3 regions of the Frankia sp. CcMO1 genome follow, and region 3 is predicted to be linked to each of the others. Evidence: riboswitches for the same ligand, from Rfam matches in the RefSeq annotation. Region 3 holds a riboswitch; each other region holds the start of a gene.
The links. Region 3 has a riboswitch for thiamine pyrophosphate ahead of thiO (glycine oxidase ThiO). Riboswitches for the same ligand answer to the same signal wherever they lie in the genome.

Region 1 (7,727 bases), on a different contig from region 3:
CTCACCATTCTCGGCGTCGATCCGACCCGGCCACCTTGATCGGAAACCAGGCCGGTCAACGCATCGAAACCCCATGTGCGGAAGACAGAGCTAGACCATGCCCTCCGGCTGGAGGACCTGGCCGCCCACGCCGGGATGAGTCGCCGAACCTTCACCCGCCGCTTCGCTACGTCAGCACCTGCGCGACGCCATCGCAGTCCCCCGAACGCCTACCGCAGAACCTTCCGCGGCTAAGGCGCCAGGAGCGCGTCCAGTGGTGAGGCGGGCCGGTGCGCCCGCGCCTTGGCCCGGTTGCCGCAGATGGCCATGCTGCACCAGCGACGCTGGTGGGCCTTGGCGCGGTCATAGAACCACAGCGTGCAGGTCGGGCCGTCGCAGTTGCGGACGAGCGACCGGTTGCCATGCGCGAACAGGTCCGCGGCGGCCCGCGCCGGCAAGGCGAGGAGGACCTCGGCGGATGCCCACGTCCCGCTTTCGACGATCGCGGGGGTACCGCCGACGCGGGTAAGCCGCGCGTACCGATGGTCGGTGGCCAACAGCCCATTCAGTCGCGACAGCGTGGGTTCGTCCGGCACGGTGGAGCTGCCGCCCGCCCAGGCGCCGATAAGCGGCCGCAGCCACTCCCGGAGCTCGACCGCGGCGACGGCGATGCGGTCGAGCTCCTCGGGCCCGAACCGAGCAGGCAGCGCCTCTCGTTCGGCCGTGCCGACAAGCCCCGCGAGCTGGAGCCAGCGCAGGTAGCTCCGCCCATCGGCGATCAACTCGATCGGGCCGTCCGCCGAGAAGGCGAGGCTGTTGACGAAGTCCAGCACCGGATGATCGCCCAACCCGATCAGCACGTCCGGGTTCATCGGAGACCTCCCCTCGAGCCGATCGCCCAAATAACCACTCCACTTCCTCTTGAGAGGTTACTCCCCCGCCAAAGTAATCGTCTTAGCTATCTTTTTTAGATATCTTTTATGGACCACTGGACCACTGGACCACTGCGCCCGCTGCGCCCGACGGGGCCCGCCGCTGACCGGCAGGAGCCCGTCGGGACGGTCGGTCAGGAGTTGGCCACCGGAAGGTAGATCCGATTGCCGGCGGCGTTGAACTCGGCGGCCTTCTCCCGCAGGCCGGCGGTGACCGCCTCGTCGCCGGCCGGGCCCGCGCCATGCCCGGCCGGGTCCAGCCCGTCCCCGCCCGCGTGTGCCCGCACCTGGTGGGAAATCTTCATCGAGCAGAAGTGCGGGCCGCACATCGAACAGAAGTGCGCCGACTTCGCGGCCGGGGCCGGCAGCGTCTCGTCGTGGAACGCGCGTGCGGTGTCGGGGTCGAGCGCGAGGTGGAATTGGTCAGCCCAGCGGAATTCGAACCGGGCGTCCGACAGGGCGTCATCCCAGGCCTGCGCGCCGGGATGACCCTTGGCGAGGTCGGCGGCGTGCGCGGCGATCTTGTAGGCGATGACGCCGGCCTTGACGTCGTCCCGGTCAGGCAAGCCGAGATGCTCCTTCGGGGTGACGTAACAGAGCATGGCGGTACCGGCCCATCCGATCATCGCCGCCCCGATCGCGGAGGTGATGTGATCGTAGCCGGGGGCGATGTCGGTGGTCAGCGGCCCGAGGGTGTAGAACGGCGCGTCGTGGCACAGCTCCCGCTGCAGCTGCACGTTCTCCTCGATCTTGTTCATGGGCGCGTGCCCGGGGCCCTCGATCATCACCTGGACGTCGTGCTCCCACGCCACCTGCGTCAACTCGCCCAGGGTGGCGAGCTCGGCGAGCTGTGCCTCATCGTTCGCGTCCGCGATGGACCCGGGCCGCAGGCCGTCGCCCAGGGAGAACGTGACGTCGTACGCGGCGAAGATCTCGCACAGCTCGGCGAAGTGGGTGTAGAGGAAGTTCTCCTCGTGATGGGCCAGGCACCAGGAGGCCAGAATCGAGCCGCCGCGCGAGACGATCCCGGTCCTGCGCCGCGCGGTCAGCGGCACGTAGCGCAGCAGCACCCCCGCGTGGACCGTCATGTAGTCCACACCCTGCTCGCGCTGCTCGATCACGGTGTCCCGGTAGACCTCCCAGGACAGCTTCTCCGGCCGGCCACCGACCTTCTCCAACGCCTGGTAGATCGGCACGGTCCCGACCGGCACCGGCGCGTTGCGGATGATCCACTCACGGGTCAGGGCGATGTCCGACCCGGTCGAGAGGTCCATCACGGTGTCCGCGCCCCAGCGGGTCGCCCACACCATCTTCTCGACCTCTTCCTCGATTGAGGAGGTAACGGCCGAGTTGCCGAGGTTCGCATTGATCTTCACGAGAAACGCACGGCCGATCGCCATCGGCTCGGACTCGGGATGGTTCACGTTCGCCGGCAGCACGGCCCGCCCCGCGGCGATCTCCGCCCGCACCGTCTCGACGGGAAGACCCTCCCGCAGGGCGACGAACTCCATCTCCCGAGTGATCTGACCGCGGCGGGCGTAGCCCAGCTGGGTTACGGAAGGCCGTCCCGGCACCGCCCGACGGGGCACTCGCACCTGCCCGCCGAGATCCGTCCCGCCAAGACCGGGCGTCCCAGAACCGGGCGCCCCGGTCCCGGGAACGGTCCGCTGCTCATCCGGCGCGGTGTCGCCACGCTGGGCGATCCAGCTGTCCCGCGTCGCCGGCAGACCCCGGCGCACGTCGATGGTCACCCCCGGATCGGTATATGGACCGGAGGTGTCGTACACCACGACGGTGTCACCCGTGGTCAGCACGATCTCCCGCATCGGCACCCGCAGATCGGGATCCGCACCGACCAGCCAGGTCTTGCGGCTGCCCGTCAGCGGACCCGTCGAGACCGCCGTCATCGCCGCGGCCGAGATGGACGAGGAGGAGGACGAGACAGAGGAGGACGAACGGTCGGTGCGCGACACCATGTAAGACTCCCTACGCCGGCATTACCCGGACAGGTTCCTGCGGTCGGCGGCCCCAGCCGCCCTCTCAGCCCCTTGGCGGAGCTCCCGCGATCAACTTCGACGCTTGTCGACAGTAAGACACCGCCGGCCCGCTCGCCACCCCTTCCGGTTCATCCGACGCATGCCCCACACCATCGGGCGACGTGAGAGCCCTGTTCCGCCGGACCCCGGTTTCTCCGCGTGGCGGGGAACGCCGGACCAGCTCAGCGGTCCGGGGCCACCGCCGGCCCGGAACTCCCGCCCAGGTAGGCCGTCTCGATGAGCTCGGGACGCGCGACGAGATCCGCCGCGCTCGCCGACAGCGCGATCCGGCCCCGGTCGAGAACGTAGCCACGGTCGGCCACCTGCAACGCGAGCGAGACGAACTGCTCGACCAGCAGCACGCCGGTCGACGTCTCGAGGGCGATCGTGCGCAGCAGGGCGAGCAGCTGCGGCGCGACCCCGGGTGCCAGGCCGAACGACAGCTCGTCCACCAGCAGCAGACGCGGTCTGCGCACCAGAGCGACAGCCAACGCGAGCCGTTGCCGCTCACCCCCGGACAGTTCTCCGGCCGACCGGTCGAGCAGGCCGCGCAGCACCGGGAACCAGTCCAACACCGGCCCGATCTCGCCGGATGAGCGCCGGCCGGCCGCCAGGCGCAGGTTCTCGCGGACGGTCAACCGCCCGAGTGACCCTCGTCCCTGCGGTACGACCGCCATCCCCCGGCGGGCGAGTGTGCTCGGCGCGGCCCGGCGCGACCGGTCATCGAGGACCTTGACCCGCCCCCTCGACGGCGTCAGCAGCCCCGCCGCCGTGCGGATCAGCGTCGTCTTGCCCGCGCCGTTCGCTCCGAGCAGCGCCACGATCTCCCCGGCACCGACGGTGAGCGACACGTCCCGGAGCACCGGAACTCCGTCGTATCCGCTTGTGACCCGGTCGAGCACGAGCAGATCGCCCCCGCCTCGACCGGGGGCCGGCGCCGGGGTGGAGCCAGGCATGGACCCGGAGGCAGAGGCCGGGGCAGGCCCGGCGCGGTCGCCGCCGTCCGGCTCACCACCGCCCAGATAGGCGGCGCGGACCGCCGGATCGGCGCGCACCTCGGCAGGCCGACCGCGCGCGACGACGCGGCCCCCGTCCAGGACGAGGACGTGGTCGCATACGTCGAAGACGAGCTTCACATCGTGGTCGACGAGCAGCACGGCGATGCCGTCGGCGGCGATGCGGCGCAGCCGGTCGGCGAGCGTCCGGCGGGCGGCCGGGTCGAGACCCGCGGCCGGTTCGTCCAGCAGCAGGACCTTCGGCCCGGCGACGAGGGCGCGGCCGAGAGCCACCGAGGACCACTCGTCGTAGGAGAGCGTCGACGGCAGGCGGTCGGCGATCGTGGCGAGCCCGAGTGACCGGGCCGGATCTGGCCCGTCCGCGGGTCCGGGTGCCCGGGGCGTGACGACGGCCAGGTTCTCCCCGACCTCCAGGCTGTCGAAGAGTTCCAGCGCCTGGAAGGTGCGGGCGAGCCCCAACCGCAGCCGCTCATGCGCCGGCAGTCCGACGAGCACGGCACCGTCCAGCGTGACGGTGCCCGCGCTGATCGACGCAAACCCGGTGAGGGCGTCGATCAACGTCGTCTTTCCGGCTCCGTTGGGTCCGATGAGCCCGGTGATGGTGCCGGCCGACAGGGTGAAGGAGACATCCTCGAGGATGCGCGTACGGCCCTGGTCGGCGGCGAGCATGTCGACCGCCAGCAACGCCGTCACGGGGCTCCGCCCGGGTTGACCGGATGCGGGGTCAGGCTCGGCCGGCCCTGGTCCGGCGGCTGCGGGTGTCGCACGTGATCTCCTCGACGCGTTCGCTGCCCAGAACCGGTCCGATGCGTGCCACCCGACCGATCCACGCGGCTCTGATGATCGGCGCGAGCCGTCCGATGCGGTCGGTACGCGAGCCCGGCCGGACGTAGCACCGCCAGCACCACGACGGCGATCCCGCACAGCACGGACTGGTACTTGCCGAGCCCGGCAACCTGGTCCAGCACGATGAACACGATTCCGCCCGGCACCAGCAGACCGCCCAGCAACGCTCCGCCGACGCTCGTCACCCCACCGGCGGCCGCGATCGCCAGGAAGAACAGCGAGGCCGTGACGCCGAACGAGTCGAAGGACAGACGTCCCTGACCGTAGCCGATGAGGCAACCGCCGAGACCGGCGATCGCGGCGGAGAGAGTGAAGGCGAGTACCTTCGTACGACGGACGTCGATCCCGGCTGCGGCAGCGGCCCGTTCGTTCGCGCGCACGGCCAGCATGCGCCGGCCCAGGTCCGCGGTGCGCAGCCGGGCGACCCCGTAGCAGCACGCGGCGAGCACGGCCAACGCCAGCAGCCCGTACTCCGGCCGAGGGAACCCGGCACCGGCGAGCCCGAGATCGAGGCCGAAGATCTTCGGATTCGGTACTACCGACCCGGCCAACCCGCCGGTGACCAGCGGGTTTCCGAACACCACCTCCTGGATCGCGACGCCGGCGATCAGAGTGATCAACGCCAGGTCGATTCCACGCAGCCGCCGTGACAGCACCCCCAGCAGCAGGCCCGCCACAGCGGCGGCACTCGTGGCGAGCAGGGGTGCGATCGGGAACGGCACGCCCAGCTCACCCTGGAGTCTGGCCAACAGGAAGCCGGCGACACCGGCGAGGGTCATCTGCGCCAACGAGAGCTGTCCGACGTACCCGGTCAACACGACGAACGACAGACACACCACGGCGCCAGCGAGGCTGCGTTCGAGGCCGAGCCGGTAGGGGCCGGTCAGCACGAGGATCGCGACCACCCCGAACGGCACACCGATTGCGAGGTGGCGCAGGGGAGACTCCGGCGGTTCGACCACCGGCATCGGAGCCGACACGGCGACGCCCGCGGCGCGACCGGGAATCAGGTCCCCGCGCCGGCTCGCCACCGCGATGACCAGAAGCATCGGAAGCAGCGCGCGCAGTCCCGGCTGGTTCAACCAGGAGACGTCCTGTTGCAGCGGGATCAGGACAGCCTGGGTCATGCCGAGGCCGAGAGCTCCGACGACGGTCAGACCGAACGAGGACAGGCCACCGAGCAGAGCGGCGGCGAGCGCGGGAACGACGAACAGCGAGTAGCTCGTCGGATTCAGCGCACTGATCGGCGCCACGAGGATCCCGGCGAGAGCGGCGAGCACGGCCGCAATGACCCAGTTGACGGCGGCGATCCACCCGGGCCGCCGACCGAGAAGCGCGGTGGTCTGCTCATCCTCGGCGACGGCGCGGGTAGCCAGGCCGAACAACGTCCAGCGCGACATCGCCCACAGACCGGCGGCGACCACGATGACCGACGCGGCGAGCAGCAGCCGGTCGCTCGCCACGGTCACGCCCAGCAGGGACAGCGGTGACTGCGGCAGCACCGGGCTAAGGAACCTGTTGTCAGATCCGAACTGGAGCACGGCGACGGCCTGCAGCGCGATCGTGAGGCCGACCGCAGCCACGACCGTCATCAGCGGCTGGGCACGCCGCAAGGGCCGAAAAATAGCCAGATAGGATACCATCGCTAGGATTGCCGCCATTGCGAGGGATACTGACAGGGCTAGCCCGAAGGTGGGCGTGTCGGTGAGATGAATTCTTGGCGACATCCCGACGACGGGCAGTACGAGGTCCCCGACCTCCCGTAGTTCTGCGTACTGATAGGTGACGTACATAGCGAACGCCCCATGGGCGATGTTGACCACGCCGGACGCGCGGTAGGTGAGCACGAGCCCCAGCCCGAGCGCCGCGTACACGGCCCCCGGGCCAAGGCCGAGCAGCAATGCTGCTATATACGTTGTCACCGGGCCCCCGTAGACGCATCTATTACAGATAGAGAGATCCGAACTGCGATGAAGACCGGACGCATGGTCACACAACAGTCCCCGTCCGGCCGGTCGACGGTCAAGCCCCCAGAACTGGACGACAGAAGTGTAGCTTCACGAGCCGTGAGACAAGCCTCCCGCATCCTCCTCGCGTTCTCCGTAGCCTTGTCCGTTGTCGTCGTCGGGTGCACGAGTCAGCGCGGTGGCTCGTCCGGCGCAGCTGCCGGTGGCAGCGCGGCGGCGAGCCGCCTGACCGGGCCTCCGGTCACTGTCGGCTTCGTAACGGTTGAGAACAGCACTGTCGGGTCATACCCGGAGACCCGGAAGGCCGCTCAGGCCGCCGTGGACTACGCCAACACCTCTCTGGGCGGGCTCGACGGTCGGCCGCTCCGGCTGATCAGTTGCGCAACCGACGGCTCGCCGGAGTCTTCCCAGAACTGCGCCAACCGGCTTGTCGCCACGAAACCACTCGCGGTGGTCGGCGGGATCGATTTCGGCGCGGAGGCGGCGATGCCGATATACGAGACCGCCCACATCCCGTACGTCACCGGCTCTCCTCAGCTGAGCGGAGAACTCGGCTCACACAACGCCTTCGCGTTTTCCGGCGGTTCGCTCAGCGAGCTGCTCGGCCTCACCGACTATCTGACGAACATCCGGCATGTGCGCAGCGTGCACGCGCTGTACCTCGACCTGCCCGGCCTGCTGTCCGCCGCTATCCAGGGATCACAGAACATCCTGCGCCATAAAGGTGTGTCCGATATCAAACTGGTGCCAGAGAAATCCGACGCGGCGGACTTCGCGCCAGCCCTGACCCAGGTCGCGGCGGGCAAGCCAGACGCGATCATCGTGGTGTTCCAGGCAGCGACGTGCACCCGGATCGTCCAGGCCGCGGCGGCGCTGAACATCCGCAGCGACATCTACTTCATCGGTCCCTGCACCACCCCCGCGGTGCCGCGCGCGGCCAGCGGCCGGACC
Region 2 (6,367 bases), on a different contig from region 3:
TTCGACCTGTCGTTTGACGCCGTACAGGGTGTCGCCGGGCAGCGCGTCTCCCGAGCTGACCGCGAGGGCCGCCGTGGTGACGGCGGCGGTGAGTGCTCCGGCCAGCAGTGGTCGAGCGGCCCGGGCCATCCTGCCCCGGCCGGAGACACCGGAGGCGGAGACACCGGAGGCACCGGTCCGGCGTACCCACCGCGCGTCGACCGGGTCGTTTCCCGGCAGTTCATGATCGACGCTCTCGGGAGACGCGCGTGTGGGACGGATTCTCGTGGGACGGGCCTCGGTCTCGTGGCTCCTCACGGAGGTGCCGGGGAAACCGGCGGCGGGGGAACGGACGGGATCGCACGCCGGGGAGCCGGTGACGGTGGCGAACAGCTGTCCGCGCAGGGCGGCGCGCCGTGCCGGATGCAGCCGCGGCGACGGCAGGTCCCGGAGGGCCGCCACCGTGTCGATCAGCCGCACGTCGGTCTCGTCGTGCGAGGGGCGCTGTCCGTCCAGCAGGTCGGCGACCCGCTCAGCCCCCCGCCCACCGCCGGCCATGCCCCGCCACCACGACCCCCGCCACCACTGAGACGTCGGCCGCCGCGAGCCGGCGGGCCACCGGCCACGACCACGCGCTGCCTTCACGCCGTCGTCCCCCCGGGGAACCGGTCGCGGATCTCTCGCCCGCCGCACGATTCGTCGCACAATGTGATCAACCTGGTGGGGGATGGCGGCTCAGTCGAGGGGGTCCCACGTTGTGTTGACGTGCACGGTACTTCCTTTTTCGATTTTGGCCCCGGCCTGGGCGGACTGCGACGTCACCCGGTCGCCCGGCCCGCCGATCCAGCCGATACGGTCGATCTTCAACCCCCGGCGCCGCAGGATGTTCTCGGCTTCCCGGTAGCTCTTCCCGACCACGTTCGGCACGGGGACCTGGATCCCGCTGCCGTCGCCCCCGGAACCGTCGTCGTCGTCGAACCTGCCGGCCTCGGCCACGGTGAGGGTGACGGTGCCGCCGGGTGAGATCGGCTGCCCCACGTCGGGAGAGACCCCGAAGACCTGACCGGGCTGCACGGCGTCGTTCACGGCACCGATACGCTGCACCACGAGGCCGATGTTCAGGCCGACGAGCTCGGCCCTGGCCTCCTCGAACGACTTGCCGATGATGTCGGCCGGCACCGGCTTCGCCGCGGGGCCCGTCGAAGTGATCACGACGACCTTAGTCCTTCGGCTTGAGTGCGGTGCCGGCCCCGGGGTTCGTACCGATCACATGGCCCGCCGGCACCGTGTCACTGGACTGTGGGCTCAGGCCGCCGAGGGTCAGGTTCACTTCGGCCAGCCGGGCCTTGGCCTGGGCCTCGGTGAGGTTCGCCAGGTCCGGCACGCGCACCGTCGCGGGCCCGGAGCTCAGCCGCAGGGTGATGAGCGCGCCCTTGTTGACCTTCGACCCGTCCTGGGGATCCTGCTGGGAGACGTGGCCGACCGGCACCGTGGCGCTGGTGACCGGGTCGAGGTAGGTGAACTGGAAGCCGGCGTCGCGCAGCATCTTCTCGGCGTCGGATCTGCTCAGGTTTGTCAGCAGCGGGACCTCGGTCCCTCCGCCGGACAGGGAACGGAACGCGAGGATCCCGAGCAGCAGGACCAGGACGGCCACGCCACCGACGACGACCGGGATGAGCCCCCGGGAGCGTGGCGATGCGGCGGCTCGTCGCTGCCCGCGCCCGCCACCACCCCCCGAGATAGGCCGTGGCGGTCGGGGAGGGCGGGGAGGCGGATCGATAGAGCGCGCCGGTGCCTGGCTGGCCCGGCCCGGCACCGGCGAACGCGCGCTCCGCGGCGGCCCCCGCCCCGGCGCCCTGGGAGTCGTCGTAGTCCTCGGCCTGGAATGGCTGGGTGTACCCGGGATCCCGAGCCCCTGGAGGCCGCTCGGCCAACCCGATCCGTTCGATCTCGCCGGTGAACCCGCTCGGGTAGGCGTCCTGCGGGGGCAGGAACGGCTCGATGCGCCGCAGCTCCGCCAGCAGCGCCGCACCATCGGCCGGCCGGCGCGCCGGGTCGCGGGCGGTGGCCCGGAGAACAAGACCGTCCAGCTCGGCGGGAATGCCCTCGATCATGGTGGACGGCGCCGGCACGTCGCCGTGGACGGACTGGTAGGCCACCGACATCGGGGTGGCGCCGCTGTGCGGGAGCTGCCCGGTCAGGGATTCGAAGAGCACCACACCGGCGGCGTAGACGTCGCTGCGGGTGTCGGCGACGCCGTGGGTGACCTGCTCAGGGGCGAGGTACCCGACAGTGCCCATCACCACTCCGCCGGTGAGTGCCTGGGTGGGCTGGCTCACCGGACGGGCGAGGCCGAAGTCCGCGACCTTCACTTGGCCGTCGTCACCGAGCAGGATGTTCTCGGGCTTGATGTCGCGGTGGATGATGCCGGCGGCATGCGCGGCGCCGAGGGCTTCGATCACGGGCTCGATGATCTCGATGGCCTCGGCGACCGGGAGCCGGCCCTGGGCACCCAGGTGCTGGCGCAGCGACCGGCCGCGCACCAGCTCCATCACCAGGTAGTTGACCAGGCCGGCGGGGATGTGGTCGGAGCCCTGGTCGAGGACGGAGACGACGCGCGGGGTGTTGAGCCGCGCCACGGCCTTGGCCTCGCGATGGAAACGGGTGACGAACTCCGGGTCGTGATTGAGAGTGGGATGCATGACCTTGAGGGCAACGAGCCGGTCCAGCCGGTTGTCGTGCGCGACGTACACCGTCGCCATCCCGCCGACGGCGAGCCGTTCCTGCGCCGTGTAGCGGCCGTCGAGAAGCCGACCTATGACGGGGTCGGCCACGGTGGCATCCACGAGGGAGAGTTTACGATCGTTGCCGAAGGATGCCGCTACCGGAGCCCCGCGAGGTTAACCCGGATACGCCGTTCGAGCGAGAAGTACCTCGTCGCGCAGCATGGTGTCTACCGGATGAAACCCGGATGCCCACATTGAATCGGCTCCCGAGGTCGAGATGATCGTCGACGGGCGCAGATCGGCGTCGCGGCGGGACACCCGAAGCCGCGGCCAGGGAGCAGCGGTTACACTGTCGATTGCTCCGGGGAGCCCGCGGACGTGGGCTGAGAGGCCGGCCAGTATCCCGTCGGCGACCCGTATACCCGATCGCGGTCATGCGCGCGTGGGGAGGATGAAAGATCGTGCCGCAGCACCCACTACGTCCTGCCGGCTCCCGTCCCGGTGATTCTCCTCCCGATGGTTCCTGTCTCGGCGGCCTCGCCGGTGAAGGTGCCTCCTCCGGTGGCGACGCCGACGCCGACGCCGACGGCGGGGGTGGGGGCGGTGGTGAGGCCGGGCACGGTGCCGCGGGGGCGGACGATCTCGTCATCGCCGGGCGGTCCTACGGCAGCCGGCTGCTGATCGGCACCGGGAAGTTCGCGAGTCACCAGGTGATGCGGGACAGCCTCGTCGCCTCCGGTGCCACTATCGTCACCGTGGCGCTGCGCCGGGTCGACATCGGCCGGATCGGTGACGGCGACATTCTCGACTTCATCCCGCGGTCGATGACCCTGCTGCCCAACACCTCGGGAGCGGTGGACGCGGCCGAGGCGCTGCGGCTGGCCCGCTTCGGGCGGGCGGCGACGGGCACCGGTCTGGTCAAGCTGGAGGTCACCCCGGATCCGCGCACCCTGGCGCCGGATCCGGTGGAGACCCTGCGCGCCGCCGAGCTCATGGTGGCTGACGGCTTCACGGTTCTGCCCTATTGTTCGGCCGATCCGGTGCTGGCCCGCCGGCTGGAGGAGGTCGGCTGCGCCACCGTGATGCCGCTGGGCAGCTGGATCGGCTCGAACCGCGGGCTGCGCACCCGGGACGCGATCGAGGCAATCGTGGCGAGCGCCGGGGTGCCGGTGGTGGTGGACGCCGGGCTCGGGGTGCCCTCGGACGCGGCCGAGGCGATGGAGATCGGCGCGGCCGCGGTGCTGGTCAACACCGCCATCGCGGTGGCCGCCGATCCGGCGCGCATGGCGCGGGCCTTCGCGCTCGCCACCGCCGCCGGCCGGCTGGGTTTCCTGGCCGGCCGAGGGGCCGCCGGCCCGGCCACGGTGGCGTCCGCCTCCTCCCCGCTCACCGGGTTCCTCGGCGCCCACCCGTCACCCGCGTCGCCCGCGCCCTCGGCGTCCCCGGTACCCGTGCCGGCGGCGGTGGTGGGCGAGGCGTCCAGGTGAGCGCCCCGCCAGGGGAGTTCGCGCGCGAACTTGCCGGTCACGACCTGGCCGGGCTGTCCGCGATGTCGCGGCGGGCCACGTCCGCCGAGGTGGGCACGGTGCTGCGGCGGGTTCGGCCCGGATCCGGCGGGTCAGCCACTCCCCGGATCGGTCTCGCGGAGCTGGCGATCCTGCTCTCACCCGCGGCCACCGCCCGGTTGGAGGAGCTGGCGATTGCCGCCCGGGAGGCGACCCTGCTCCGGTTCGGTCGGGCGGTCCGGCTGTTCGCCCCGATGTACGTGTCGAACGCCTGCCTGTCGTCCTGCACCTACTGCGGCTTCGCCAAGGGCCTGCCGGTGGTGCGCCGCACGCTGGGTATCGAGGAGGTGGTAGTGGAGGGACGCCTGCTGGCCGACCGGGGGTTCCGTCATCTGCTGCTCGTCTCCGGCGAGCATCGCGTCGAGGTGTCGGCCGACTACCTCGTCGCGGTGGTCGAGCGGCTGCGGCCGATGTTCCCTTCGATCAGCATCGAGACCCAGACCTGGTCGGACGACACCTATGCCCGGCTGGTGCGTGCCGGGTTGGAGGGAGTCGTCCATTACCAGGAGACCTACGACCGGGCCCGCTACGCCGAGGTGCATGTCGCCGGCTGGAAGCGTGACTACGACCGGCGGCTGTCCTCGTTCGAACGGGCCGCGCGGGCCGGGGCGCGCCGGCTCGGGATCGGCGCGCTGCTCGGGCTCGCCCCGGACTGGCGCGCTGACGTGCTCGCGCTGGCCGCGCACGCATCCTTTCTCTCCCGTCGCTACTGGCGGACCGAGGTCTCGATCGCGCTGCCGCGCATCAAGCCGAGTGCCAGCGGGTTCCCGCCGGTCGTCGTCGTCGGCGACGCGGAGTTCGTCCAGGCGTACGCGGCCCTGCGCCTGTTCGAGCCGGACCTGGCGCTGTCGCTGTCGACCCGGGAGCCGGCGGTGCTGCGCGACGGGCTCGTCCGCATCGCCGTGACCACCATGAGCGCCGGTTCCTCCACCGAACCCGGCGGCTACACCACGCCCGGCACGGCCCAGGAACAGTTCTCGATCTCCGACGAGCGTTCGCCGGCACAGATCGCCGCGATGCTCGCCGAAACCGGGTACGAGCCGGTGTGGAAGGACGCCTTTCCGCTCGTCGACCCGGTGCGGTGACGGCGGCCCGGCGTCGCGGGTCATCGATAGTCTGCTCGAATGCAGCGAATAGTCGTCGTGGGCGCGGGAATGGCGGGGGGCCGGGCCGCCGCCGAGGTGCGCGCACGTGGTTTCGCGGGAGAGGTGATCCTGCTCGGGGCGGAGCCGCACCGGCCCTACGATCGTCCGCCCCTGTCCAAGGCCGTGCTCTCCGGCCGTATCGACGACACGACGTTGCCCTTCGACCTCGACGGGGTCGAGGTGTGCCTCGGGCGGCGGGCGACCGGCCTGCGACCGGGCACCGTGGAGACCGACACGGGGCCGCTGGACTACGACGGCCTGGTGCTGGCGACGGGAGCTGAGCCGGTAACCCTGCCGGGCGACGGCCCGCAGCGGGTCCTGCGTTCCATTGACGACGCCCGGCGCCTGCGTGACGCTCTGCGCCCCGGCGTCCGGCTCGTCATCGTCGGTGCCGGCTGGATCGGCGCGGAGGTCGCCACGGCGGCGGCAGCGATCGGTGCCGAGGTCACCGTCGTGGAGGCGGCCGCCTCGCCGCTGTTCGCCGCGCTCGGCGCGCAGGTGGGCCGGTGCACGATCGCGTGGTACGCCCGGGCCGGGGTCACCCTGCGCCTGGCTACGGCCGTGGAGCGGGTCACCCCCGACGGGCTGGTGCTGGCCGGCGGTGAGGAGCTGATCGCGGACGAGGTCGTCGTCGGCGTCGGGGTGCGGCCCGGTATCGCCTGGCTCCCCGGTTCCGGGCTCGCCCTCGACCGGGGAGTTGTGGTCGACGAGCATCTCGCCGCCCAGTGGGCCCATGGTGCCGACGATGCCGACGGCGACCCGCCGCCGGTGGTCGCGGTCGGTGACTGTGCCGCCTGGTGGTCGCGTCGCTACGGGCGGCGGCTGCGGGCCGAGCACTGGGACTGCGCCCAGCAGTCGCCCGCGGTCGCGGTCACCACGCTGCTCGGTGGGGAGGCCGTCTACGACCCGGTGCCCTACTTCTGGTCGGAACAGTTCGGCCGCATGGTGCAGT
Region 3 (16,724 bases):
GGGCTGGCAGTTCCGTCGTGCCGGGCTCGTCGGCGAGCGCCGCGCGCACACGCCGCCAGTCTCTGCCGCCAATCTCTGCCGCCAATCTCTGCCGCCACACCGGTCGCGGCACCCCCATGGAGGCCGTTCACCCATTCGGGGGCTCCGTCGTTCCCGCGATGCGCGTCGGCGCACGCATCGGACACCCCGTGCGCGCGAGCCGCCTGACCGGTACCAGGGGTGCCAGCTGCGTCTCGCCCGACCCCGCCAGCGCGACTCGGTCACGATCGGAGGACCGGATCGGCACTCGATCGGCACTGAACCGGTCAATACTTTACTGTCAGTAACAGGCCGGTCTCTAACGGTAGGACTATCTGGCCGCATCGCCATGGCGCACAAGGAGGAGGTGTCGGTGGTGGTCGACGACTCCCCCGAGATCTCACCTGCCGTGGTGGAGTTGTGTGGTCTGGGTATCGCGAGCGGCGATCTGCGCTGCGTTCTGCGACGGGTGACGGAGCTGGCTTGCTCCGCGATCCCGGTGGTGGACGCGGCGTCCGTGCTGGCGGGTGACCCGGCCGAGCCGGACCTGCTGGCGACGTCCTGCTCGCTGGCGCAAGCCGGTGACGGCGTGCAACACCGCAACGCTGCCGGCCCGACCTTCGACGCGTATCGCCTGCGCCAGGACATCGCCAGCGGCGACCTGGCCGGCGATCCCCGGCTGGCTGCACCCGGACCGGACCTGCCGGTCCAGAGCTGCCGGGCGTTCCCGCTCGCAGCGGACGGCACGGGTACCGGCGTTGTCGGTGTCACCGGTGTCCTGACGCTCTACGCACGCCTGCCGTCGACCCTGGACGGGGCGGCGGTCGCGAACCTCGCAGGCCCGTTCGCTGCGACGGCACAGGCCCTGATCAAGGACACCCGACGGGTCGGCGAGATCGTCACGGAACGAGACCAGCTCCAGGAGGCGATGCGGTACCGGAGCGTGATCGAACAGGCCAAGGGAATGATCATGCTGGCCCGCCGATGCGACGCCGACCAGGCGTTCGCACTCCTGGTCCGGATGAGCAACGTCCGCAACATCAAGCTCCGCCTCGTCGCCGAACACTTCGTCGCCAACGGCGGGCACCTGGACCCGCCACGCCGCCCCGCGCCTCGCCGGAACTCACCCGAGCACGGCCAGGCCCCCCGGCGACGAACCGAGAAGTAGCCAGTGTCGGCCGGGGACACCGCGGAGTGCCCGCCGGGTGCCGCGCAGTAGGCCGAAGATCTACGGGACACGCCCTGGCGCCTCGCGTTCCGCAGAACGCAGCCGGGCGGCCAGCGCCGCCGTCGCCGCCGCCGGATCGTCGGCCTCGGTGATCGCCCGCACGACGACCACCCGCGTCGCGCCGTGCTGAAGCACGCGATCGATGCGCGGCAGGTCGATGCCTCCGATCGCGAACCACGCCCGGCTCCCGGCCACACCGGGCGGGGCCAGCCGAGCGGCGTGCTCCAGCAGCGCGAGGCCCGTGGCCGCACGCCCCGGCTTGGTCGGCGTCGTCCACACCGGGCCGGCGCAGAAGTAGTCCGCTTCCCGCTCTCGAGCGGCGGCCGCTGCCTGTCCGGGATCGTGCGAGGACAGACCGATCAGGGTCTCGTCGCCCACGATCTCGCGCGCGACCTTCGCCGGCAGGTCGTCCTGTCCGAGGTGCAGCACGGGCGCGCCGATCGCCCGGGCGACGTCGGCGCGGTCGTTGACCGCGAACAGCCGGCCGTGCCGCTCGGCCGCCGCGGCGACGACCTCCAGGTGGCGCAGCTCCTCCCGGGCCTCCAGCCCCTTCTCGCGCAGCTGGACGATGTCGACCCCCGCGCCCAGGACGGCGTCCAGGAAGTCGGCCAGGTCACCCTGCCGGGAGCGGGAGTCGGTACACAGGTAGAGACGGGCGCCCGCGAGCGCCGCGGGCCGATCGCCAGGCATAAGCCGCATAGTAGGTAGACTGAAGACGCACGGGAGTCCGGTGGGCCGGGCTGAGAGGGCGGAACCCAGAAGCCGCCGACCGTCGAACCTGATCCGGGTAATGCCGGCGCAGGGAGGCCGATGAGCAGCTTTGACGTCGTCGTCGTGGGCGGCGGCCTGATCGGGCTCGGGATCGCCTGGCGGTGTGCCCGGAAGGGCCTCACCGTCGCGGTCTCGGACGCCGCGCCCGGCTCCGGCGCGTCCGGCACGGCCGCGGGGATGCTCGGGCCCGTCACCGAGCTGTCGTACGACGAGTCGTCGCTCCTGCGGCTGAACCTCACGTCCGCCGCACTCTTCCCCGCGTGGGCGGCGGAACTTCGCGACGCCACCGGTCACGACATCGACTACCGGGCGCACGGGACCGTCGTGGCCGCCTGGGACCGGACCGATCTCGCCGTCCTGCACGACCTGCATGCCTTCCAGCAGCGACTCGGCCTCCGGTCCGACCTGCTCACCGGGCGGCAGTTGCGCCGCCTCGAGGACCGGACGGCGCCCGGCCTCGCCGGCGGGCTGCTCGCTCCGGACGACCACCAGGTGGACCCCCAGCGCATGCACGCGGCTCTCCTGGCCGCGGCGACGGCGACCGGGGCCCGCGTCGTCACCGGCACCCGGCGGATCCTGCGCGCCCACGGCGCCGGCGGCGGAGCTCATCGGGGACGCGCGACCGGCGTCGAGCTCGCCGACGGCGGCCGGATCGCCGCGGGCACCGTCGTCCTCGCGGCCGGCGCCTGGAGCCGCGACCTCGCCGGACAGGACGACGGTGCCCGGCCGCCGGTGCGTCCGGTCAAGGGACAGGTTCTCGTCCTGCGCGGCGACGGGGAGGAACCGGTAGCGCACCACGTCGTGCGCGGACTCGTCCGTGGTAGCCCGGTGTACCTCGTGCCGCGCGGGGACGGGCGCGTCATCGTGGGCGCGTCCAGCGAGGAGGCCGGATTCGACGTCACACCCCGCGCCGGCGCCGTCTACGAACTGCTACGTGACGCGCAGGCCCTGGTGCCGGCCGTCGGCGAGCTGCGGCTGGAGCGGGTCAGCACGAGCCTTCGCCCGGGGACGCCGGACAACGCCCCCCTCATCGGACCCACCGGCGTGAACGGTCTCGTGCTGGCGACCGGCCACTACCGAAACGGCGTGCTGCTCACGCCCGTCACGGCCGAGGGCGTGACCTCGCTGCTCCTCGACGGACACGTGCCCGAGCCCCTGGCCGGCTTCTCCCCCGCGCGATTCGGGGAGAGACAACCCTTCGAGGAGACAGCGTGGAACTGACAGTCAACGGCGCCCCGCGCCGGATCGCTGACGGCACGACACTGGCCGAGCTGATCGCGACCGTCCAGGGCGACGGGCGCGGGATCGCGGTCGCCGTAGACGGCGACGTCGTCCCCCGCAGTGAGTGGCCACGGCACGAACTTCGTGGCGGGCAGGAGATCGAGCTCGTCACTGCGATGCAGGGAGGGTGAGCATGACCCGCACCGATCCGGCCGACGACCCGCTGCGCATCGCCGGTGTGACGCTGCCGTCCCGGCTCATCCTGGGGACCGGCGGCATCCCGAGCCTTGAACTGATGGGCGACGTCATCCGCGCGTCCGGCACGGCGATGTGCACGGTCTCCGTGCGCCGGCTTCCCATGGGCGACGACGCCGGCGGATCCGTGCTCGACGTCCTGGCCGGCACCGGCACCCGCATCCTGCCCAACACCGCCGGATGCCGCACCGCCCGCGAGGCCCTGACGACGGCGCAGCTGGCCCGCGAGGCGCTCGGGACGGACTGGGTCAAGGTCGAGGTCATCGCGGACGAGCACACCCTCCTGCCCGACCCGCTGGAGCTGCTGGTCGCCGTGGAGCGCCTGGTGGCGAAGGGATTCACCGTCCTGCCCTACACGAACGACGACCCCGTGCTGGCGCGCCACCTGCAGCAGGCCGGCTGCGCGGCGGTCATGCCGCTCGCGGCGCCGATCGGCAGCGGACTCGGCATCCGGAATCCCCACAACCTCGAGCTGATCGTCGCCGAGGCGCGTGTGCCGGTGATCGTGGACGCGGGAATCGGGACGGCGTCCGACGCCGCGCTCGCGATGGAGCTGGGCTGCGACGCCGTTCTGCTGGCGTCCGCCGTCACCCGGGCCCAGGACCCGAGGCGCATGGCGGCGGCGATGGCGGCCGCTGTCACGGCCGGGCGGCTGGCGCGCCTCGCGGGACGGATCCCGCGCCGTTCGGAGGCACTCGCGTCCTCACCGACGACCGGCCTCGCCATGCTGTGACCCTGTCCAAGCGCCGAAAAGGGCTGTTTCGACCCGTCCCGCCCAACTCTCGCGGCAGTGGCCTGCCGGGATTCCCTGGCGGGCCCTGCTGCCCATGCCCGATGATCGGGCCGTTGCGTTGCCGATCCAGCGGTGCGCGACACCAGGACAGGAATGGCGTATGTGCTGCACGTCACACGTGGTCTCCGGCAACCCTTCTGGGCCCGGTGACGACCGGTTGGCGTGGCCGCCCCCGGCCCGGTCCTCGCGTTGTCACGTGCGCCCGCGGTACCGGAGACCGAGGTCGTGAGCCTGAGCACGGCGCGTGCGGAGTTCGAGGCATTCTTCGATCAGCACTACCGGGACCTGGACCGCCTCGCGTACCTCCTGACGCAGGACCCCGGCGAGGCCGACGACCTGTCCGCGGAAGTGCTGCTGGCTACCTGGCGGCAGTGGCAGCGCGTCCGCAGCCGCGACGACCCGTTCGCCTACGTGCGCCGCGTGATGGTCAACATGGCGGCGTCCCGGGTCCGGCGGCTGGCAAGGGAACGGCGCCGGATGGCGCTGTTCCACCGGGACGCGGGTGACGATTCGCCGGGTCCGGACGGCGCCGCCGCCGCCGTCGTCCGCACGGCGTTGCTCCAACTGCCGGTCCGGCGCCGGGCGTGCGTCGTCCTGCGGCATGCCTTCGACCTGTCCGATCAGGAGGTCGCGGCCGTCCTGGCGGTCTCGGTCGGCACCGTGGAGAGCCAGACCTCCAAGGGCATGGCCCAACTCCAACGGCTCCTGACGACGGCGGAGGAGAACGAGTGGGCGACGTGACGAGGCGGCGCCCCGCCGGGACACCACCGAGCCGGGCGAGGATCGCCCGGCTCCTCCGGGCGGAGGCGGCTAGCCGCGAGCCGGACCGTGACGCGATGTACCGCAGGATCCAGGGCGCGCTGGACGAGCCGGACCTGATGCCGGAACCGCGGCGACTCGGGTGGGGTGACGCGGCGAAGGCCGGTGCCGTCGCCGCCGTCGCCGCATCCGTGGTGTTCGCGGTCAGCAGCGTGGAGCACAGCAGCGGTGTCGTGGATCCCGAGTACACGACACCGGCAGCGGACTCACCCGTCAGGAAGACCGACGTCGCGCCCACGGTCACCGGCACGGCGACCACCGCCGCCGCAACGAGCTCACCGGCGACGGCTCCGACGCACAAGGCGGCCCCCGGCCCGACCCGGTCCGCCAATCCGCCGACGACGCCGCCCCGCCCGAACCCGACCCGAGCACCGGCTGCCGTGCCCGCCTCGATCAGCGCCTGGCCGTGGGGTGGCGGCCTGACCCTGGGCCCGGACGGCGACCGCGACTGGGTCGTGGTCGGGGCCCGCGAGGACGGGACTCCCGTCCGGCGCAAGCAGTCGACGCCCGTCATCAGCGCGCCTCAGGTCGTGTCGGGGACCCCGGCCGTAACGGGCGGGCCGTACGTCGTGAACTGGGCCGGCGGGATCCCCGAGCAGGACAGGCAGGGGGCGTGGACCTGGCTCACCTCCAGGGGCGGCACCATCCGGCTGAACGTTCCGACGGATGAGCGGTCGCACATCCTCCGCCTGTATCTCGGCGCGTACGACGGCAGGGCGGTGCTCACGGCGCGGTTCTCGTCGAGCGGGAAACAGGCCGCACGGGTGGCCGTCCCGGGGACCGGAGGGTCGCAGGTCACCCTCCGGATCCCTGCCGCCACGGGATCCGGCGACACGCTCGTCGTGGAGCTCACCGACAGCCAGTCCGGCACCGTCGGGATGAGCGCAGCAGTTCTCGACTGAAACACATTGCGGGGCAACAAGACCGCTCTCGTGGCGAAGCGGTGTCCGGGGCTGCGCGGCGGCCGCGCTCCTCCGGATCGTCGCTATTCCATTGAGATGACATCGAGATTCAATCCCGGCGGAGCACCGTGATCCCAGCGGACGGTCGAACCACTGGACGGCGGGGATCACGGAACGATGAAAGATCTTGCACCCGACATCTATCGGCAGCGCCTGGTCATCGAGGGCACGGTCGCGCACCCCATCTCCGACGACGAGATCAGGCATTACCTCTCGGCCCTGTCGGACGTCCTGGAGATGAAAACCCTCCTCGAACCGATCACGCATCGTTCCGATCGGTTCGGCTGGGCCGGCTGGATCCACTGGGAATCGTCGGGGGCGCATTTCTACGCCTGGGAGTGGCCGCGGCTGTTCTTCAGCGTGGACATCTACACCTGCAAGGCCTTCGAGGTCGAGGACGCCGTCGAGTTCACGCGGGCCGCGCTCAGGGCGCATCGAGTCGACTACGGATCGTTCTGATGAGACGGTTCGCGCTCCGGCACGTCCTCCCAGACGATCCGGAATTCGACAGCGCCCTCGCCGTGGAGAACCGCGTGTTCATGCGCGCTTTCGGCAACGGCCCCGAGCTCATGGAGCAGGAGTACGGGCCGTACCGGCAGGCCAGCGAGTTCCTGGTCGTCGTCGACGGCAGGCACCATCGGATCGCCGGCTTCATACGGCTGATCCGTCACTCCGAAGCCGGCTTCAAGAGCCTGAACGACCTGGAAAGGCAGCCCTGGGGCGGCCGCTCCGCCGAACAGGTTCTCGAGGACACCGGGCTGAAACTCGACAAGCACGGCGTCCTCGACATCGCCACCCTCGGCATCGTCGACGGCTACCGGTCGAAAGACGCCCGCCTCACCGGAGCACTGGTCAGCACGGCTCTCTACCACGGCCTGGTCAGGTACTCACTGGATCATGGGATCACCAATTGGATCACCATCCTGGACGACCACGTGCTGGCGCTCATGGCGCGCCAGAAGGTGGACTTCCAGGCCTTCCACGGCATCGAAAGCGCGACGTACCTCGACTCCCCCGCGAGCACTCCCGTCTGGAACGACTTCCTGGCCGTGTACCGGGCGGCGTCGCCCCTCCGGGTCCACATCCTCGCCAAGGGGACGGGCATCCGGCGACTCGTCGCATTTCCCGAGAGCTTCCGCCGTCCGCCGCCCGGAGAGTGACCGACCGCTACTGCCGTTCCGGGCCCCACCTGTTCGGCTCGTCCCCGGCTCGCTCCAGCGCCGTGGTTCCGGTGCGGGCCTCCGTGCGCTGCCCATGCGCCACGTAGTCGCGGACGACGGCCTCGATGGCGTCCTGCGCGTTGCGGATGCCCGACAGCACCATCACCTCGATGACCAGATCGGCATCGAGGGTGACATTGACCTTCGCCCTGGCCACAGGGTCCTCCTCCCGGCGGGCGCCTGCACCGGCGCCCTGAGGCAAGCATGACGCCTCACCGGTCAAACGCGGCGCTCAACGCCAGCGCGATCGATACGAGCGCCACGACGAGGCCGGCGATCTTCTGGCTCGGCTGCATGTGAAACACGCTGCCAGTGCGGGGAACGCGGTCGTCCGCCGAGGGGAGGCATTGCCGTGCGAGATCCTCCCGGCCGGTAGAGATCGCGGCGTTCACGCGTCTGGCCCCGCCTCGCGCCGCCCCGCCTCGCCCCGGTCCGCGTCGTTCCGGCTCGCGGCGACCGCGCGCCGGTACCGGCGACCCACCGCGTCCAGGGCATCGACCAGTTCGGGCGAGTCGACGACCGTGAAGTCGGCGCCAAGCAGTCCAAGGTAGAGGGCGAGCAACTCCGGATGGTCCGAGCCCGGCTCGAACGCGCACCGGTCCTCGCCGAGCGACTCCACCTCGGCCGGGATCGGCAGCCGGTCACGCACGTGCGCCGCGGGCGCGTGCACGATCACCCGCGCCCGGTACCGCCAGGTCGCCTCCCCGACGCCGCGCGTCACCCGGGCCGTGATCTCCTCATCGGGCGGCAGCTCCCGGGGGGCGAACCGCGGACCGGTCGGCGTCCGCGGGTCGATCCGGTCGACCCGGAACGTGCGCCAGCCGGCGCGGTCGGGGTCCCACGCGACCAGGTACCAGCGGCTGCGGTCGTTCACCAGGCGGTACGGCTCCACGTCGCGCCGGGTGGCCACCCCGGAGTGCGTCCGGTAGTCGAACCGGAGCCGCTCGTGGTCCCGGCAGGCGCCCGCGATGACCGTCAGGACGTCGGGATCCACCCGGGGCCCGGGCGACGGCGTCTGCAGCGTGGACGACTGGAAGGCGCTGATCCGGTGACGCAGGCGCGAGGGAAGCACCTGGTGCAGCTTGGCCAGCGCGCGGACCGACGTCTCCTCGATCCCCGCGACGGAACCGCTCGCCGCGGTGCGCAGCCCGACCGCGACCGCCACCGCCTCGTCGTCGTCGAGCAGCAGGGGCGGCAGGGTGCCGCCGGCTCCGAGCCGGTACCCGCCGGCCACCCCGGGCCGCGCATCGACCGGATATCCAAGGACGCGCAACCGGTCCACGTCCTTGCGAATGGTGCGCGTGGTGACACCGAGCCGGGCGGCCAGGTCGGTGCCTGTCCAGTCGCGCCGACCCTGCAACAGGGACAGCAGGCGCAGCAACCGAGCTGAGGTCTCCGACATGTTCCAGATTCTGCCCGAGAACTAGGAACGATCCCTTCCTCAATTGTTCATAGCGTCGGTCACGTCAGCACAGAACACCTGGCCGGGCGGCTCGTCCGGCCCGAAGGGAGAAGCGCGATGAGCGACCGCATCCACCCGTTCCGCATCGATATCCCCCAGGCCGACGTCGAGGATCTGCACGCCCGGCTCGCCGGCGCCCGCTGGCCGGACGAACTCCCCGGCGTGGGCTGGAGCCGCGGCGTCCCCGTGGACCATCTGAGGGAGCTCGCCGAATACTGGCGCACCGGGTACGACTGGCGCGCGCAGGAGGCACGGCTGGGCGAATTCGCGCAGTTCGTCACCGAGATCGACGGCCAGCGCATCCACTTCCTGCACGTCCGGTCCGACCGGCCCGACGCGAAACCCCTGCTGATCACGCACGGCTTCCCGAGTTCGGTCGCCGAGTTCCTGCACCTGATCGAGCCCCTGGTCAATCCCGCCACCGGCCAGGCGTTCCACGTCGTCGCGCCGTCCCTGCCGGGATACGCCTTCTCGACGCCGCTCGGCGCGACCGGCTGGACGATGGGCCGCACGTCGCGCGCCTGGTTCGAGCTGATGCGCCGGCTCGGCTACGAGCGGTACGGCGTGCACGGCGGCGACGTCGGTGGCGGTGTGTCCGGGCTGGTGGCCTCCCTCGACGGCGACCACGTGACCGGCGTCCACGTGGTGACCGACCCGCTGACCGCCGCGAACGTCGCCACCTTCCTGCCCGGGATGGCCGACCGGCTCGACGCGGATGACCCGGTCGACAAGCTGATCCTGGACCGCATGGACGCGTTCAGGAAGGAGGGGTCGGGGTACCTGGCGATCCAGAACACTCGGCCGCAGACGATCGGGTACGGGCTGGTCGACTCGCCGCTGCTGCAGCTCGCCTGGATCGCCGAGAAGGTCCACGAATGGACCGACCTGCCGGTCGACCGTGACCAGCTCCTCACCACCGTGAGTCTCTACTGGTTCACCCGCTCCGGCGCCTCCGCCGCACACACCCTGTACGAGCAGGCGCACTCGTCGGACTGGGGGATGCCGGCTTCCGTGCCCCAGGGCGTCGCGGTCTTCGGCGCCGACGAGACGGTGCGGAGACTGGTACCCGTGCCGGACGGCACGCACTGGAGCGAGTTCAGCCGCGGCAAGCACTTCCCGGCGATGGAGGCTCCCGGCGACCTCGCGGCGGACCTCCAGGCCTTCTTCGGGCCGCTGCGGTGACCCTGCGCCGTGTACCCCGTGGTCGATTCTCACGCCGGAGCCGAAGGACGACTCGCGGCGGTCGCAACCCCACACGGCGAAAGTCTGCCGACAACGCTGTCGCAACCGTTTTCAGGACACTTTTGCTGAGTCGGGTTGCGACAGGCCATGACATGCCGGACCTGGACGCCGGGGCCGACCGCGGTTACCGGTGCGCCGACGTGGACGCGGACGTCGGCGTCACCCTTCCGACGGCGGCCGGTCCGCGCGCCGACCATCCAAGTCGGCTCCGTAGGCTGCGGTCCGTGCCTCTCACCGCCAAGTACGCGACAACCTGCGGGGTCTGCGCCTCGTCGATCAGCCCGGGGACCGAGATCGCCAAGGTGGGGACGCGCTGGGCGCACCTCACGTGCGCGGGCCACGGCAAGGATCAGTTGCCGGAACCGGCGGCCCCCGCCCGGGACCGGCCGGAACCGATGCCGGCCGCCGCCGGCGCACTGGAGGTCTGGACGGACGGCGCGTGCTCTGGCAATCCCGGTCCCGGCGGCTGGGCGTGGGCCACGCGGGACGGCCGGCAGGGCTTCGGTGCGGCGGCGGCCACCACCAACCAGCGGATGGAGATCCAGGCCGCGCTCGAGGCGGTGACGAGCCTCGACGGTCCGCTCGTGGTCGTCAGCGACTCGACCTACGTCGTCAACTGCTTCCGTGACGGGTGGTGGCGCGGCTGGCTGTCCCGTGGCTGGGTGAACAGCGCGAAGAAACCCGTCGCGAACCGCGACCTGTGGGAGCCGCTGATCACCGCCGTCCGGGAGCGCGGCGACATCTCGTTCCGGTGGGTCAAGGGGCACTCCGGCGACGAGATGAACGACCTCGTCGACAAGCTCGCGGTCGCCGCCGCGACCGGCACCTCGTAGGCATTGCCACCCGGAAACCCGGAAACCCGGAAACCCGGGTCGGCCGGGGGACCTCCTACTCAGGTCTACTCAGGTCTACTCAGGTCTACTCAGGCGGCGGCGTCCTGGACGGCGACCCGGTTCCGGCCGGTGTTCTTCGCCCGGTAGAGGCAGTTGTCGGCGCGTGCCAGCAGCGTCTGCGGCGTCGCGTCGCTCTCGATCAGGAACGCGACGCCCGCGCTGATGGTCACGCGGACCGGACCGGAAGCCGTCGCGATCGGCGTCTCCGCCAGCTCGACGCGCAACCGCTCGGCGATCGAGGAGGCGGACCGGACGTCCTCCGGCACGAGCAGGACGAACTCCTCGCCGCCGTAGCGGCCGGCCATGTCGCCGAGCCGGCTGTACCGCCGGATCCGTTCCGCCACCGCGCGGATCACCTCGTCGCCCGCCTGGTGGCCGTAGGCGTCGTTGATCCGCTTGAAGTGATCGATATCGATCATGACGACGCTCAGCGGCTCGCCGTACCGGCGCGCCCTGGCCAGTTCCCGGCTGGCGGCGTCGAGCACGTGACGGCGGTTGGCGAGCTGCGTGAGGTCGTCCACCGTCGCCAGGTAGCGCGTCCGCGCGAACAGCTGGGCGTTGTCGTACGCGATCATTCCCTGTTCGGTCATCGCCGCGGCCACCTCGACCTCGGCGTCGTCGTAGGCGTCCGGCTCGTCCGACCCGAGCACCAGCGCACCCAGGCGGCGCTGGCGCACGCGGAGCGGGACCACCAGCCAGCTCGCCGGCGCCTCGGCGATCCCGGTCACCGTCGCGACGTCGGCGGCCCAGTCGCCACCCGCGTCGTGGACGGTGGGGCGTGGCGTGTCCAGCAGGAGCTCGAGGTCGGCCGTCATCGCGACCCGCCTGACCACGGGAGCCGAATCCACCCCGCCCGGACCCACCCGGCCGTCCAGCACCGTCACGTCGGCCGCCAGCGGCCCTCCCGTCAGCAGCCAGGCCCCGCAACCCCCGAAGGTGCGGTGCGCCGCCGCCGCCAGGCGGGCCAGCACGACGTCGGGATCGAGGATTCCGCTCAGCTCGGTCATCGTCTGGCGCAGCAGCTCGGCGAGCTCCCGCTTGCGCTGGGCGGCCGCCATGCCCGCCTCGAGCCGCGCCATCCGGGCCGTCTCCAGCACCGCCGCGACGTGGCTCGTGATCGCCGTCAGCACACCCACGTCGTCCGGCGTGAAGATGCCCTTCGCGATCCGGCTGTCCAGGTACATGACGCCGAGGCTGCGGTTCTCCAGCCGCACCGGCACGACCATGATGCTACGCAACCCGTGCTGCAGCATGCTGCGCGAGCCGAGCGCCTCCCCCTCGTCCGAGCCCGTGACCACCAGCGGCTCGTGCGTCCGGTGCGATCGCTCGACCAGCGTGACGCTGTACGCGGTGGGCTCGCTCAGATCGTTCCCCGCGGCATCCCGCCCGAGTTGTGGCACCAGCCGGCCGGTCTGGTCGACGAGGAACAGGAAGGCGCGTTCGGCGCCCACGATGCCGATGGTCTCGTCGAGCGCGATCCGGCCCAGCTCGTCCGGGTCGAGGACCCGGGACGCCGCATGGCTCACCTGCTGCAGCGCGGCGAGCCGCTGCCGGTACACGCCGGCCGCGGCGACGCCCGCGCCGAGCCGCCCGCGAGGGCTCGGTCCCGCCCCCGAGCTCAGGGTGGCCTCGTCGACGTAGTTCTCGAATTCGCCGTACAGCCACCGCACCCGGCCCGCCCACTCGTGGTGCTGCGCGGTGGCCAGCGCGTAGGCCACCTGCCGGGCCGTCTCGCCCTCGACGCCCAGCCGCCGCAACGCCCGGGCACGCACGCACGCGGCCTCGAACGCCACCATCGGCGCGTCGACCGCGCGGAGCACCGGTTCCGCCGTCGCCAGCTTCGCCAGTGCGTCCGCGGGCTTTCCGCGAACCTCCGCCAGGGACGCCGCCACCACCCGGTAGTGGGCGGCGATCAGCGGCCGCCGGGCCACCCGCCGCAGCTTGCGCACGGCTCGCCGCGCGGCACGCACCCGCGCCCGGCGTTCCGAGGGGGACGCCGTCCGGCACTGCTCCAGGCGGCCGTGGGCCAGGTACACGTAGATCGCCTGGTGCGCCTGCAGCAGCTGGAACGGCTGCACGCCCATCGCCTCGAACTCGGCGGCGGCGTCGTCGAACACGGGTCCGACGTCCCCCTGCTCGAGCGCGAAGTGCAGGATGGCGACGAGGACGTCGATCCGCTCCCAATTCGGCATGTCGGGCACCGCGAGGAACCGCTGCAGCAACGACGCGGCCTCGGCCGCCTGGCCTCGCATCGCGGGAAGCGCGACGTCGAAGGGCCGCCACTCCAGGCGCCCCGACTGCCCGGTGGCGACCGCTGCCTGGCGGCGGGTGCGGAACGCCTGCTCCGCTCGCACGGTGTCACCGTGCAGGATCCGGTCCCAGGCCAGGACGTGGAAGCAGTCCAGGTAGTGCCCGGTGTCGAGCCAGCGGCCCTGTTCCCGCCCGACCCGCTCGAGGCTCTCGCCGGCGTCCGCGCCCGTCAGGTGCTTGGCCAGGGCCTGTTCCCAGCCGACCTGGGCGAGCACCTGCGGGTCGCCGAGCGCCTCGGCCCCCGCCAGCGCGGAACGGTGGATCCGCTCGCTGAGGCGGCGCAGCCCGGCCACCATCGCGATGTACCCGAGCCCGGCCCGGCTGGTCACCAGCTCTGCGGACGGGCCCAGCCGGCTGCCCAGGTACATCGAGCGCAGGCCCAGCATCATGGTTCGCTCGGGGTGCATGCCGCGGACGTAGGCGACCATGAACGCCTCGTTGAGCTGGACCAGCAGGCGGAACGTCTCGCGCTCGCGGCCGGTGAGCCGGCCGTAGCCGATCCGGGTGACCAGGATCAGGATCCCGACGAAGAACCACCACAGGCTCGTCACCGCCAGCACGGCCAGGTTCTTCGGGATCGCGTAGCCCAGCTCCGCGAGTGCCCGGTCGATGGCCTCGCCCTCCTCGGCCATGTTCCAGGTGTTGTCGTGGACCCGGACGATCGCGTAGAGAATCGTCGCCCGTTCGAACGAGTCGTCCGACGTGGCCAGCGCCCGGTTCAGCGTCTCGATGGCGTCCTCGAACCGGCCCACCTGGTGGTAGGCGACCCCCAGCGCGTGCAGGAAGGCGGCGCTCATCCCGATTCCCGCCGCGTGCGCGGCCGCGGCCGCGTGCTCCAAGTAGGAGAGCGCCTCCCCGGGAGCGTGGTCGGCCAGCGCCAGGCGACCCGCTGCCCAGCCGACCTCGAAGATGCGTGCGGGATCGCGCTCGACCTCGCCCCGCAGCCGGTGGTGCGCGAGCGCGTAGACGACCGGCGGGTCCGGGTCCCCCTCCGCCGCGGCGCCGCGGGCTTCGAGGACGTCGGCGACCCGGTCGTGCAGGACCCGCAGGCCCGCGGCGTCGAACTGGCCGAGCAGCGCCTCGTGGATCCGGTCGTGCAGGAACGCGTACTGCCCGTCCCGGCGACGCTCGACCAGGTGCTGCCACGACGCCTCGTCCAGGATCGCGGACACCCGCTCGCGGGGGACGCCGGTCAGCTCCGCCACCAGGTCGGGCTCGAACCGGGACCCGATCACGGCGCCGACGCCCAGCACGCTGCGCGCTTCCGCCTCGAGCGCGTCGACTCGCCCGAGGATCAGGTCCGCGACGTCGCCCGACAGGTCCAGGTGGTCGAGCCGGTCGGCATCGATCCGCCAGGTCCCCCACCTCGGCTCCAGCAGTCCCGCGTCCGTGATCGCGTCGAGATACGCCAGGAAGGTGAAGGGGTTCCCCGCGCTGCGGGCGGCGAGCCGGGACGCCGTCACCCGGTCGATCGTCATGCCCCCGCTCAGGGCGGCGACGAGTTCGGCGACCGCGCCGCCGTCGAGCGACGACAGGGTGAGCTCGGTGTCGAGGAGCGCCCCGGTGGCCGACCGGAAAGCCGACACGGCCGCCCGGCTCGCCTCGTCGTCGCGCGCCGTCGCGACGATCAGCAACGGCGAGCTGACGACGTCGGACGCCATGCGCTGCAGCACGCGGCGGGTGACGTCGTCCAGCCACTGGACGTCGTCCAGGTGCAGCACGACGCCGCCGGACAGGCGTGAGAGGTCGCCGAAGAAGCCGGCGACCGCCGCGGCGAACTGCTCGTGCCGCAGGTTTCCCTCGTGGTCGTGCGCCGGCAGCAGCGCAGCCAGCTCCGGCGAGAGGTTCCTGATGACCGAGGGCGCGGCACCGGCGGCTGCGAGCAGCCGCTGCCGCGCGGTGACGGCGGCGTCGTCCGTCGCGGGCCGGCGCCGCAGCGCGCGCACGTGGTCGTCGACCGCGATCCGCAGAGCGGCCAGCGGGGAGCCGTCGTCACGTGTCGCCTTGCCGCTGAACACGGCGTACCCGGCGCGTGCGGCCTCGGCCGTGAGCTCCTGCGCCAGCCGGGTCTTCCCGCCGCCGGCCGGCGCGAGGATCAGGGCGACGCCACCCACGCCGTGACGCGCCTTCTCCCACCTGTTCCGCAGGGTGGCCAGCTCGTCCTCCCGGCCGACCATGGGCGTGTCGCGGCGCCCTTGCAGGGGGTCTTCGCCGGGATCCGCGAGGGCGACGTCGGCTCCGGGCGCGGCGCCGTCCTCGACGGCGGCCAGCCGGCGCAGCGCGGCGGCCAGGGCGACGGCGCTCTGGAAGCGGTCGTCCGGGTCCTTGGCCAGCAACCTGTTCAGGGCCGCCGCGAGCCCCGGCGACAGATCGGCCCGGAGGCTGCGGGCGTCCGGCGCGGGCTGGACGGCGTGCAGGCGCAGCAGCTCGCCGACATCGGTCGCCGTGAACGGGACGCCACCGGTGGCGCACTCGAAGAGGACCACGCCGAGCGAGTACAGGTCGGCCCTGCCGTCCACGGGCCGGCGCAGGACGCCGGACTGCTCCGGCGCGCCATAGGCCAGCGTGCCCGCCGTCAGGCCGTCCAGCGTGTCGTCGACGCGCATCGCGAGGCCGAAGTCCACCAGGTTGGCGGACCCGTCGGCACCGATGACGATGTTGTCCGGTTTGACGTCGCGGTGGACCAGACCCGCGCGGTGGGCGGCCGCGAGCGCATCCGCCACGCCGATCCCCAGGGCGATCACGCGCCCCTCGCTCAGGCGGCCCGACCGCAGGAGCCTGCTCAGCCGCTGCCCGTTGACCAGATCCATCAGCAGGTACGGCCGGCCGTTCGCGACACCGACCTCGTGCACCCTCGCGACGGCGGGGTGGTTCACGGTCGTCAGCAAGGCGGCCTCGCGCCGGAACGCGAGCTGCTGGGCGTCGTCGAGGCCCGAGCTCAGGAAGACCTTGAGGGCGTACTCACCGCTGGGATGGCGGACCCGGTAGACGACGGCGTGCGCGCCGCGACCGATCTCGGACAGGACCTCGACCCCGACGTCCCGGCGCAGAGCCTCCAGCTGGGAACGCTCGGCAAAGGATCCACCCGGAAGCGGCGTCGGCATTGCAACCCTTTCCCATTTACCCCCGTCATCCCTATCCGACCCCATTGGAGCACGGTTTAGCTACCCGTGAGTACGCGGTGTGACCCCGAGCCAACAGGAGATCAGTAACAAGTCGGACGCATGCTTGGGAAGGGCTGGGCAGGACGGATTGAGATTCTGCTCCGGCGCGACCACCGGTCTGCGCTGGTTTGACCGCGTTCGCGCTCAACCGTGGCGGGCGTTGCCACGAGAAGGTAGCGCACGACAAATCCGAATCGGCTCGGGCACCGAACCTCCTATTACCACATCACAGTGGGAGAGGAGTGGCCATGAGACGGAACCCCGTTCGCGCCATCACCGGCCTGGTCGGCACGACGTTCCTGCTCGTGGGCGGCCTCGGGTTCGTCCCCGCGGTCACCGAGGGCGCGGACCACCTGACCATGGCCG

Region 1: linked by a shared signal. The riboswitch ahead of thiC (phosphomethylpyrimidine synthase ThiC) and the one ahead of thiO (glycine oxidase ThiO) in region 3 are both predicted to bind thiamine pyrophosphate.
Region 2: linked by a shared signal. The riboswitch ahead of AC08OU_RS20895 (thiazole synthase) and the one ahead of thiO (glycine oxidase ThiO) in region 3 are both predicted to bind thiamine pyrophosphate.

The regions. Positions count from the first base shown of each region.
Region 1 is NZ_CDWTMG010000218.1:79-7,805, forward strand. It holds gene AC08OU_RS19760 (CGNR zinc finger domain-containing protein) at 231-851, opposite strand; gene thiC (phosphomethylpyrimidine synthase ThiC) at 1,046-2,887, opposite strand; TPP riboswitch at 2,878-2,985, opposite strand; gene AC08OU_RS19770 (ATP-binding cassette domain-containing protein) at 3,130-4,656, opposite strand; gene AC08OU_RS19775 (branched-chain amino acid ABC transporter permease) at 4,653-6,731, opposite strand; gene AC08OU_RS19780 (ABC transporter substrate-binding protein) at 6,876-7,727, shown strand, end outside.
Region 2 is NZ_CDWTMG010000250.1:16-6,382, forward strand. It holds partial or broken gene AC08OU_RS20875 (hypothetical protein) at 1-537, opposite strand, end outside; gene AC08OU_RS20880 (PASTA domain-containing protein) at 715-1,191, opposite strand; gene AC08OU_RS20885 (PASTA domain-containing protein) at 1,199-1,633, opposite strand; partial or broken gene AC08OU_RS20890 (protein kinase domain-containing protein) at 2,076-2,741, opposite strand; TPP riboswitch at 3,058-3,171, shown strand; gene AC08OU_RS20895 (thiazole synthase) at 3,167-4,192, shown strand; gene thiH (2-iminoacetate synthase ThiH) at 4,189-5,355, shown strand; gene AC08OU_RS20905 (NAD(P)/FAD-dependent oxidoreductase) at 5,395-6,367, shown strand, end outside.
Region 3 is NZ_CDWTMG010000005.1:35,395-52,118, forward strand. It holds gene AC08OU_RS01740 (ANTAR domain-containing protein) at 368-1,186, shown strand; gene thiE (thiamine phosphate synthase) at 1,247-1,945, opposite strand; TPP riboswitch at 1,957-2,068, shown strand; gene thiO (glycine oxidase ThiO) at 2,057-3,238, shown strand; gene thiS (sulfur carrier protein ThiS) at 3,229-3,429, shown strand; gene AC08OU_RS01760 (thiazole synthase) at 3,432-4,226, shown strand; gene AC08OU_RS01765 (SigE family RNA polymerase sigma factor) at 4,449-5,027, shown strand; gene AC08OU_RS01770 (hypothetical protein) at 5,024-6,007, shown strand; gene AC08OU_RS01775 (S-adenosylmethionine decarboxylase) at 6,185-6,526, shown strand; gene AC08OU_RS01780 (hypothetical protein) at 6,526-7,227, shown strand; gene AC08OU_RS01785 (hypothetical protein) at 7,235-7,444, opposite strand; gene AC08OU_RS01790 (hypothetical protein) at 7,500-7,679, opposite strand; gene AC08OU_RS01795 (helix-turn-helix transcriptional regulator) at 7,676-8,689, opposite strand; gene AC08OU_RS01800 (epoxide hydrolase family protein) at 8,807-9,931, shown strand; gene AC08OU_RS01805 (ribonuclease H family protein) at 10,084-10,824, shown strand; gene AC08OU_RS01810 (diguanylate cyclase) at 10,914-16,298, opposite strand; gene AC08OU_RS01815 (DUF4383 domain-containing protein) at 16,607-16,724, shown strand, end outside.